DNA from 3 places in the Rhizobium leguminosarum genome. Region 1 is predicted to be linked to each of the others. Evidence: riboswitches for the same ligand, from Rfam matches in the RefSeq annotation. Region 1 holds a riboswitch; each other region holds the start of a gene.
What was found. Region 1 has a riboswitch for thiamine pyrophosphate ahead of thiM (hydroxyethylthiazole kinase). Riboswitches for the same ligand answer to the same signal wherever they lie in the genome.
Positions count from the first base shown of each region.

Region 2: another riboswitch for thiamine pyrophosphate. It lies ahead of thiC (phosphomethylpyrimidine synthase ThiC); the one in region 1 lies ahead of thiM (hydroxyethylthiazole kinase).
Region 3: another riboswitch for thiamine pyrophosphate. It lies ahead of BA011_RS18205 (YkoF family thiamine/hydroxymethylpyrimidine-binding protein); the one in region 1 lies ahead of thiM (hydroxyethylthiazole kinase).

Region 1 covers NZ_CP016289.1:615,864-618,060, forward strand. Annotated here, with positions in the region: partial or broken gene BA011_RS34435 (ABC transporter ATP-binding protein) at 1-584, shown strand, start outside; TPP riboswitch at 768-863, shown strand; gene thiM (hydroxyethylthiazole kinase) at 907-1,710, shown strand; partial or broken gene thiE (thiamine phosphate synthase) at 1,707-2,197, shown strand, end outside.
Region 2 covers NZ_CP016287.1:886,434-888,630, forward strand. Annotated here, with positions in the region: gene thiC (phosphomethylpyrimidine synthase ThiC) at 1-1,183, opposite strand, end outside; TPP riboswitch at 1,283-1,415, opposite strand.
Region 3 covers NZ_CP016286.1:3,715,437-3,717,633, reverse strand. Annotated here, with positions in the region: gene BA011_RS18210 (ABC transporter permease) at 1-262, opposite strand, end outside; gene BA011_RS18205 (YkoF family thiamine/hydroxymethylpyrimidine-binding protein) at 352-984, opposite strand; TPP riboswitch at 975-1,088, opposite strand; partial or broken gene BA011_RS18200 (NADPH-dependent FMN reductase) at 1,333-1,928, opposite strand; gene soxR (redox-sensitive transcriptional activator SoxR) at 2,012-2,197, shown strand, end outside.

The DNA.
Region 1 (2,197 bases):
CCGGCCTCAGCCAGCGCGAAATGCGCCCCGTGCGCCGCTCGGCGCAGATGATCTTCCAGGATCCCTATGCCTCGCTCGACCCGCGCATGGCCGTCGGCAAGGCGATCGGCGAACCGATGGTCATCCACAGTATCGGCAACCACAGCGAACGGCAGGACCGCGTCGCCGAACTGCTGCGCCGGGTCGGCCTGACGCCTGATGCGGCGACGCGCTATCCACACGAGTTTTCAGGCGGCCAGCGCCAACGCATCTGCATCGCCCGGGCGCTGGCGCTTGAGCCAAAGCTGATCGTCGCCGACGAAAGCGTCGCAGCGCTTGACGTCTCCGTCCGCGCCCGGGTGCTCGACCTCCTGCTCGAACTGCAGGAAACCATGGGGCTCGCCTATCTCTTCATCTCCCACGACATGGCGGTGGTCGAGCGCATGTCGCACAACGTCGCCGTCATGCGCGCCGGCCGCATCATCGAAACCGGCACACGGCGGGATATCTTCGAGAACCCACGAGATGACTACACCCGCGCGCTGATCGCAGCGGTTCCGATCCCTGATCCGGAGGTCTATCGCGGCAGGGAAGCGCATGCGTGACTGAAGGTTGAGACTTACTAGAATATCGACGAGGAGCGCCTTGCTGTCGAAGCTCGTGCTGCAACAGCCAATCCGCCTGCATCTCGTCGGCTGACCGCCTTTCGTAAAGAGACGCGGCGGCGTTGGTCGTGGAGTTGTCATTTTCGGGGTGACAGGCGCGCTGTTCTCTGCGAAAAGAAACCCGATGAGAGACAGGGGCGTTCGTCGACAGACGGGCTGAGAAGCACCCTTCGAACCTGAACCGGATAATGCCGGCGGAGGAGTCGCTCGGGGCATCGCCATACGGGCCGCCCCGCGCCTGCCCCGCCTGAAAAGGGGCCACATGCAGACCAGGACCACACCAGGAGCTATGCTGAAGGCGATGCGCGAAAAGCCGCCGCTCGTTCAGTGCATCACCAATTACGTCGCCATGAATATCGCCGCCAATGTTCTGCTCGCCGCCGGCGCCTCGCCCGCCATGGTGCATGCCGCGGAAGAAGCCGGCGAATTCGCCGGGATCGCCAGCGCGCTGACAATCAATATCGGCACGCTGTCGACGCAATGGATCGACGGCATGCAGGCGGCTGCGAAGGCGGCGACATCAGCCGGCAAACCCTGGGTGCTCGATCCGGTCGCCCATTATGCGACGGCCTTCCGCCGCAATGCGGTTGCCGAACTGCTCGCCCTGCGCCCGACCATCATTCGTGGCAACGCGTCCGAGATCATCGCGCTAGCCGGCGGAGAAAGCCGCGGCCAGGGGGTCGACAGCCGCGATCCGGTCGAGCAGGCGGAAGGTTCGGCGCGATGGCTGGCTGAGCGGCAGCAGGCGGTGGTCGCCGTTACCGGTGCCGTGGATTTCGTTACCGACGGCGAGCGGGCCGTGCGCATCGAAGGCGGATCGGCCTTGATGCCTGAGGTCACAGCACTCGGCTGCTCGCTCACCTGCCTGGTCGGCGCCTTTGCCGCGACGGCGCCTGAGGATATCTTCGGCGCGACGGTCGCAGCACTTTCAACCTTCGCCATCGCCGGCGAGGAGGCAGCCCTTGGTGCGGCCGGCCCGGGATCCTTCTCCTGGCGCTTCCTCGATGCGCTGGCCGCGCTCGACGCCGAAACGCTTGACGCCAGGGCAAGGATATCAGCCGCATGAAGACTTTCGATCTTTCGCTCTATCTCGTCCTCGATCCCGATCTCTGCGCCGGGATCGGCATGGTCGAAACCGCGCGCCTTGCCGTTGCCGGCGGCGCGACCATGGTGCAGCTGCGCGACAAACATGCCGGCACCATCAGGATGATCGAGACCGGCCGCGCCTTGAAACAGGCGCTGAATGGGACCGGCGCCCTGCTCATCGTCAACGATGACGTCGAGGGCAATCGCCATCGGCGCCGACGGCCTGCATATCGGCCAGGAGGACATGGATGCGCGCAAAGCGCGGGCGATGGTCGGTGCCGAGATGATCCTTGGCCTGTCGGTCGAGAGCGAGGCGCTTGCTAACGCGGTCGATCCTGATCTCATCGATTACACCGGCGTCGGGCCGGTGTTTGCGACACCGACCAAGGCCGACCACAAGCAGCCGATCGGCTTTGACGGCCTTGCAAGGCTGGTAAAGGCTTCGCCGGTGCCATCGGTCGCGATCG
Region 2 (2,197 bases), on a different replicon from region 1:
CCCCGAGGGTCTCCAGTTCCGCGAACTGAGCCGCATCGTTGGCGTCGGCGATCGAACCGGGGCGAAGACCGTCGCCGAGCGAGAACGACACGTCATAGGCCTGGGCGATGTCGCAAATTTCCTCAAAGTGCTCGTAGAGAAAACTCTCCTTGTGGTGGTGCAGACACCACTTGGCCATGATCGAGCCGCCGCGGGAAACGATGCCGGTGACGCGGTTGACGGTGAGCGGGATATAGGCGAGCCGCACGCCGGCATGGATGGTGAAGTAGTCGACACCCTGCTCGGCCTGCTCGATCAGCGTGTCGCGATAGACCTCCCAGGTCAGGTCCTCGGCAATGCCGTTCACCTTTTCGAGCGCCTGGTAGAGCGGCACGGTGCCGATCGGCACGGGCGAATTGCGGATGATCCAGTCGCGGATATTGTGAATGTTGCGGCCGGTCGACAGGTCCATGACCGTATCGGCGCCCCAGCGGATCGCCCAGACCATCTTCTCGACCTCCTCCGCCATCGACGAAGTGACGGCCGAATTGCCGATATTGGCATTGATCTTCACCAGGAAATTCCGGCCGATGATCATCGGTTCGGATTCGGGGTGGTTGATGTTGGCGGGAATGATTGCCCGACCTTCCGCGACTTCGCGGCGAACGAAATCCGGCGTCACGAAATCCGGCACTTGGGCGCCAAAACTTTCGCCGTCGCGAACGAGCGGTTCCCTGGCCGCCTGCCGGCCGAGGTTCTCGCGGATGGCGACGAATTCCATCTCCGGCGTGATGATGCCGGCCCGCGCATAGGCGAGCTGGGTGACGGCCCTGCCCGCCTTTGCCTTGAAAGGTTGGTTGCGGATCGGGAATTCCGGCGTCAGGTGGCTGCCGGACACGAAGCCGTTGTCCTCCGGCCTGACGATGCGGCCCTCATAGGCCTCGACATCGCTGCGGGCGACAATCCAGCTTTCGCGCAGGCGCGGCAGGCCGGCATCGATACTGATCGCGGCGCCTTCTACCGTATAGGGACCGGAGGAATCGTAGACGGTGACCGGCGGTTCGCCGGAGGTCGGATGCAATGCGATCTGACGGATCGGCACGCGGATGTCCGGGTGGATCGTTCCAGCTTTCAGGACTTTCGTGGAGGCGGGAAGCGGGCCGGTAGTGACGACCGGGGTGAGCTTGGTGGTTGCGATATTCATGGTTCGAGGCTCCAAGGTTTGACGTTTGGAGACCCAGTTCCAGAGTTGGAATGATGGAAGAACACGTCGGAATCCGAAGAACGGAGTCCCGCCCTCGCCGCCGCAGCGCTCGCACCGTCCCTACGCCAGTATGAACTGGATCAGGTTCAACGGGTCACTGCGCCTCGGCCGGCCGAAGCCGATCCGACCAGCAGTATCTCAGCCCCTTGGCGGGACCCCCCTGGTGAATAGGGCTAAGCTATTGTGAGCAATGGCGCTCCGTCAAGTCCTTAGGGTACCGGGACCCATATCCCGACCGTTTGCAACTTGTTTGTCGCCACTCCAAGGATTTCCCGAGACGAGACGCGCGTCCTTACGGCATAACGAGCAAGAAGCCAGATGATTTCCTGGCTGACCTTCATATTGCGTTTCCCGAGGCGCTTCTTTCGAGTGCCAGACTTGCGCGGCTTAATCTGCGCAAGACAACGCCGACGGTTGGTTCATAAACGCGCTTCACCAAAATGGGCTGAAGAAATTCGCAGCCATGCTCCGCCAGGACATCAACCGGCTGGACCGATAAGGATGAATCCGATCAACTTGCCGCAGTCGTCGCTTTCAGTGCTTGAAGCAGTTCTCTCGATGCCATTGCAGGAACTGAGAATGCGGCCGCTCATGCGAACCGCACCCATAATGTCGTCGGTGCTGCGTAACCCTTATTTATGGAACTGCAGTAAACAAATCGGTCGGTTCAGCTTTGCCGCACTACGGCAGTCAACTGAATTTCAACTATTGACCCACTAGGTAACAGCTAACACCCACTGCTGCCCTCGCTCCCACAGCCTCTCCCCCAAGTTTCAGCATGATGAGGTCCGATGCGAAGTCAGCCACTCGAGAGTGATCCCGAAAATCTTGGGACGCTGCGACGAACACCGTCATTGTGATTACTTCTGATATTCGCTCTCCTGGCGTCAACAAACTACCGGCTGCTCTGAGGGTATTCGAAGCCGCAAGTTCGACGGCCCCCTAATCATTTAA
Region 3 (2,197 bases), on a different replicon from region 1:
CGAAGGCCAGCGACAGGGCGAAACCTCCGAGTGTCGCGCCGAGCGTGGGCCAGGTATTGGCAATCAGTCCCTCGCGGTTCAGCCAGCCCTGGATGACGATGCGCGAAGGCGCCGGCAGGATGGACGGTTTGATGCCGGAGAGATCGACATAGAGCTCCCATGCCGCCAAAAAGGCGCAGCCGGCGAGCAAGGCGGGTATGCCCCGGTAGAGAGCGGTGCGGAGCGCGGCAAGGCGCGATTCCGATGGGTTTGACGGTATCATCAGCGTTCGATTTCAAGCTTTCGTCGGGCACTGCATAATCCCTTAAATCGGAATCGATTTAAGGATAAATTATGCAGCAATTTAAAGTGTTACAGCGTCCTTTGCGCGTCTGAAAAGACGCGCGGCGCTGTATTGGCGGACACCGTGATGTCGAGGGTCACATGTCCCTCGGGGTCGCCGAAGCGAAGGAAGGCCTCACGAATGGTAGCAAAGACGGCACCGGCGTCGCCAGAGAGCCTGCTGCAGAAATTCTTGGCGCGGTCGAAGGTGCCGGAGCGCTTCAGGAAGTCGATGCAGCCGTAGATCTCGTCCATATGGGTACCGGTTCCCATGACGTAGAGCGAGAATTGCGCGGCGGTCGGCTGTCCGGTCTCGGTGGTGATGTCAACGGCGGCAAGTGCGGCTGTTATGCGCTCGGCAAGCGGCTCCGCCTGGCCGAGGGAGGGGTTGATGCCGCAGATGGCGTCGTCGGGCTCGCCGGGGCAGCCGCGTGAAACGGCAGCGGACAGCACGCAATGCTCGCCGGTCTTTGCTGCGGCGACGAAAAGATCATGCATGGCGGCGAAGAGAATGTCAGGCGGGCCGACCAGCAGTGTGGAGATGTCATCGGTCTCGATACGCAGCCGGTCGCGATAGGGATCCAGCGCCTTGACGACATCGAGAATGATGCCGACGAAATTGTCGGACATCGGATAGAGTGACACTTGTGCGCCTGAGAACATCTGAACCTCGCTCCGCTGGCATTACCCAGATCAGCTTTGAAGGGTCCAGAGGCTTGCGCCTCACATCTCAGCCCCGGCAATACGGAGCTCCCCTGTTATTTGCGCGGAAACTATCACCGGGGTTTTCTCCCCGCAACCGCAAAATTGCGAACCCGTCCGTGCGGTCGGAATGAGCAGAACGTGATGGAAAACACCCGGGCGGAGGATTTGCCCGGGTGTGCCCAATGGTTCCGTACCTGCCGGGAACGGAACCGGAGCCATCTGGCTCAGGCGGCTAGCGCATAACCCCGAAAATCGGAATCGATTTTCGGAAAGGACTATGCGCAGATTCAAAGCGATAGAGCGTCCTTAGCGCATCTGAAAAGACGCGCAGCGCTCTATTTCGGCATAGGGACGATTGCTGCGGGCGGTGACGAGCGCCTGCGTCCACCATTCCGCCTCGCCATCATCCGATCGAGCAACCGCATTGTATCGGCGGGATTATCGAGTCGTCCGTCTGGATCGAAGCGGTTCCAAGGTGCGGCAAAGCTCACCGAATCGCGGATGGTGACGGCGTGGAGTTCGGCAAAGACCAGCCGCAGCTGTTCGACGGCGCGCAGGCCGCCGGATATGCCGCCATAGGAAACAAAGGCGACCGGCTTGCCCTGCCAGGGCTCGAAGAAGAAATCGATGATCGACTTCAACGAGGCGGTGAAGCTGTGATTGTATTCCGGCGTGACGGTGATGAAGGCGTCGGCCATGCCAAGCCGGCTGGCGAGCCTGGCGATTTCGGGGTGCGCCATGTCACGGTTGGCCGGCAGCGCGAAATCCAATGGATCGATGATATCGATATCAAATTGCGGGAAGCGGACGAGTTCCTGCGTCAGCCATTTGACCACCCGGTCGCAGATGCGGCCCTCTCTCGTACTTCCATAGATGACAGCCAGCCTGGTGGGTGTTTGCATGCGTCGCTCCTTATTGCGATTGGACTTTACGATTGCAGGAGCAAGGGTTATAAAACCTCAACTAATCTTGAGGTCAAGAGGCGATGGATACAATCCCGGCAGCGCCGCTCGGCAAGCTCCTGACGGTCGGCGAAGTGGCGGAGCGCAGCGGCCTCGCCGTCTCGGCGCTGCATTTTTACGAGACCAAGGGGCTGATCTCGAGCATCCGCTCCCGCGGCAATCAGCGGCGCTATGGGCGCGATGTGCTTCGTCGGCTCGGCATCATCAAG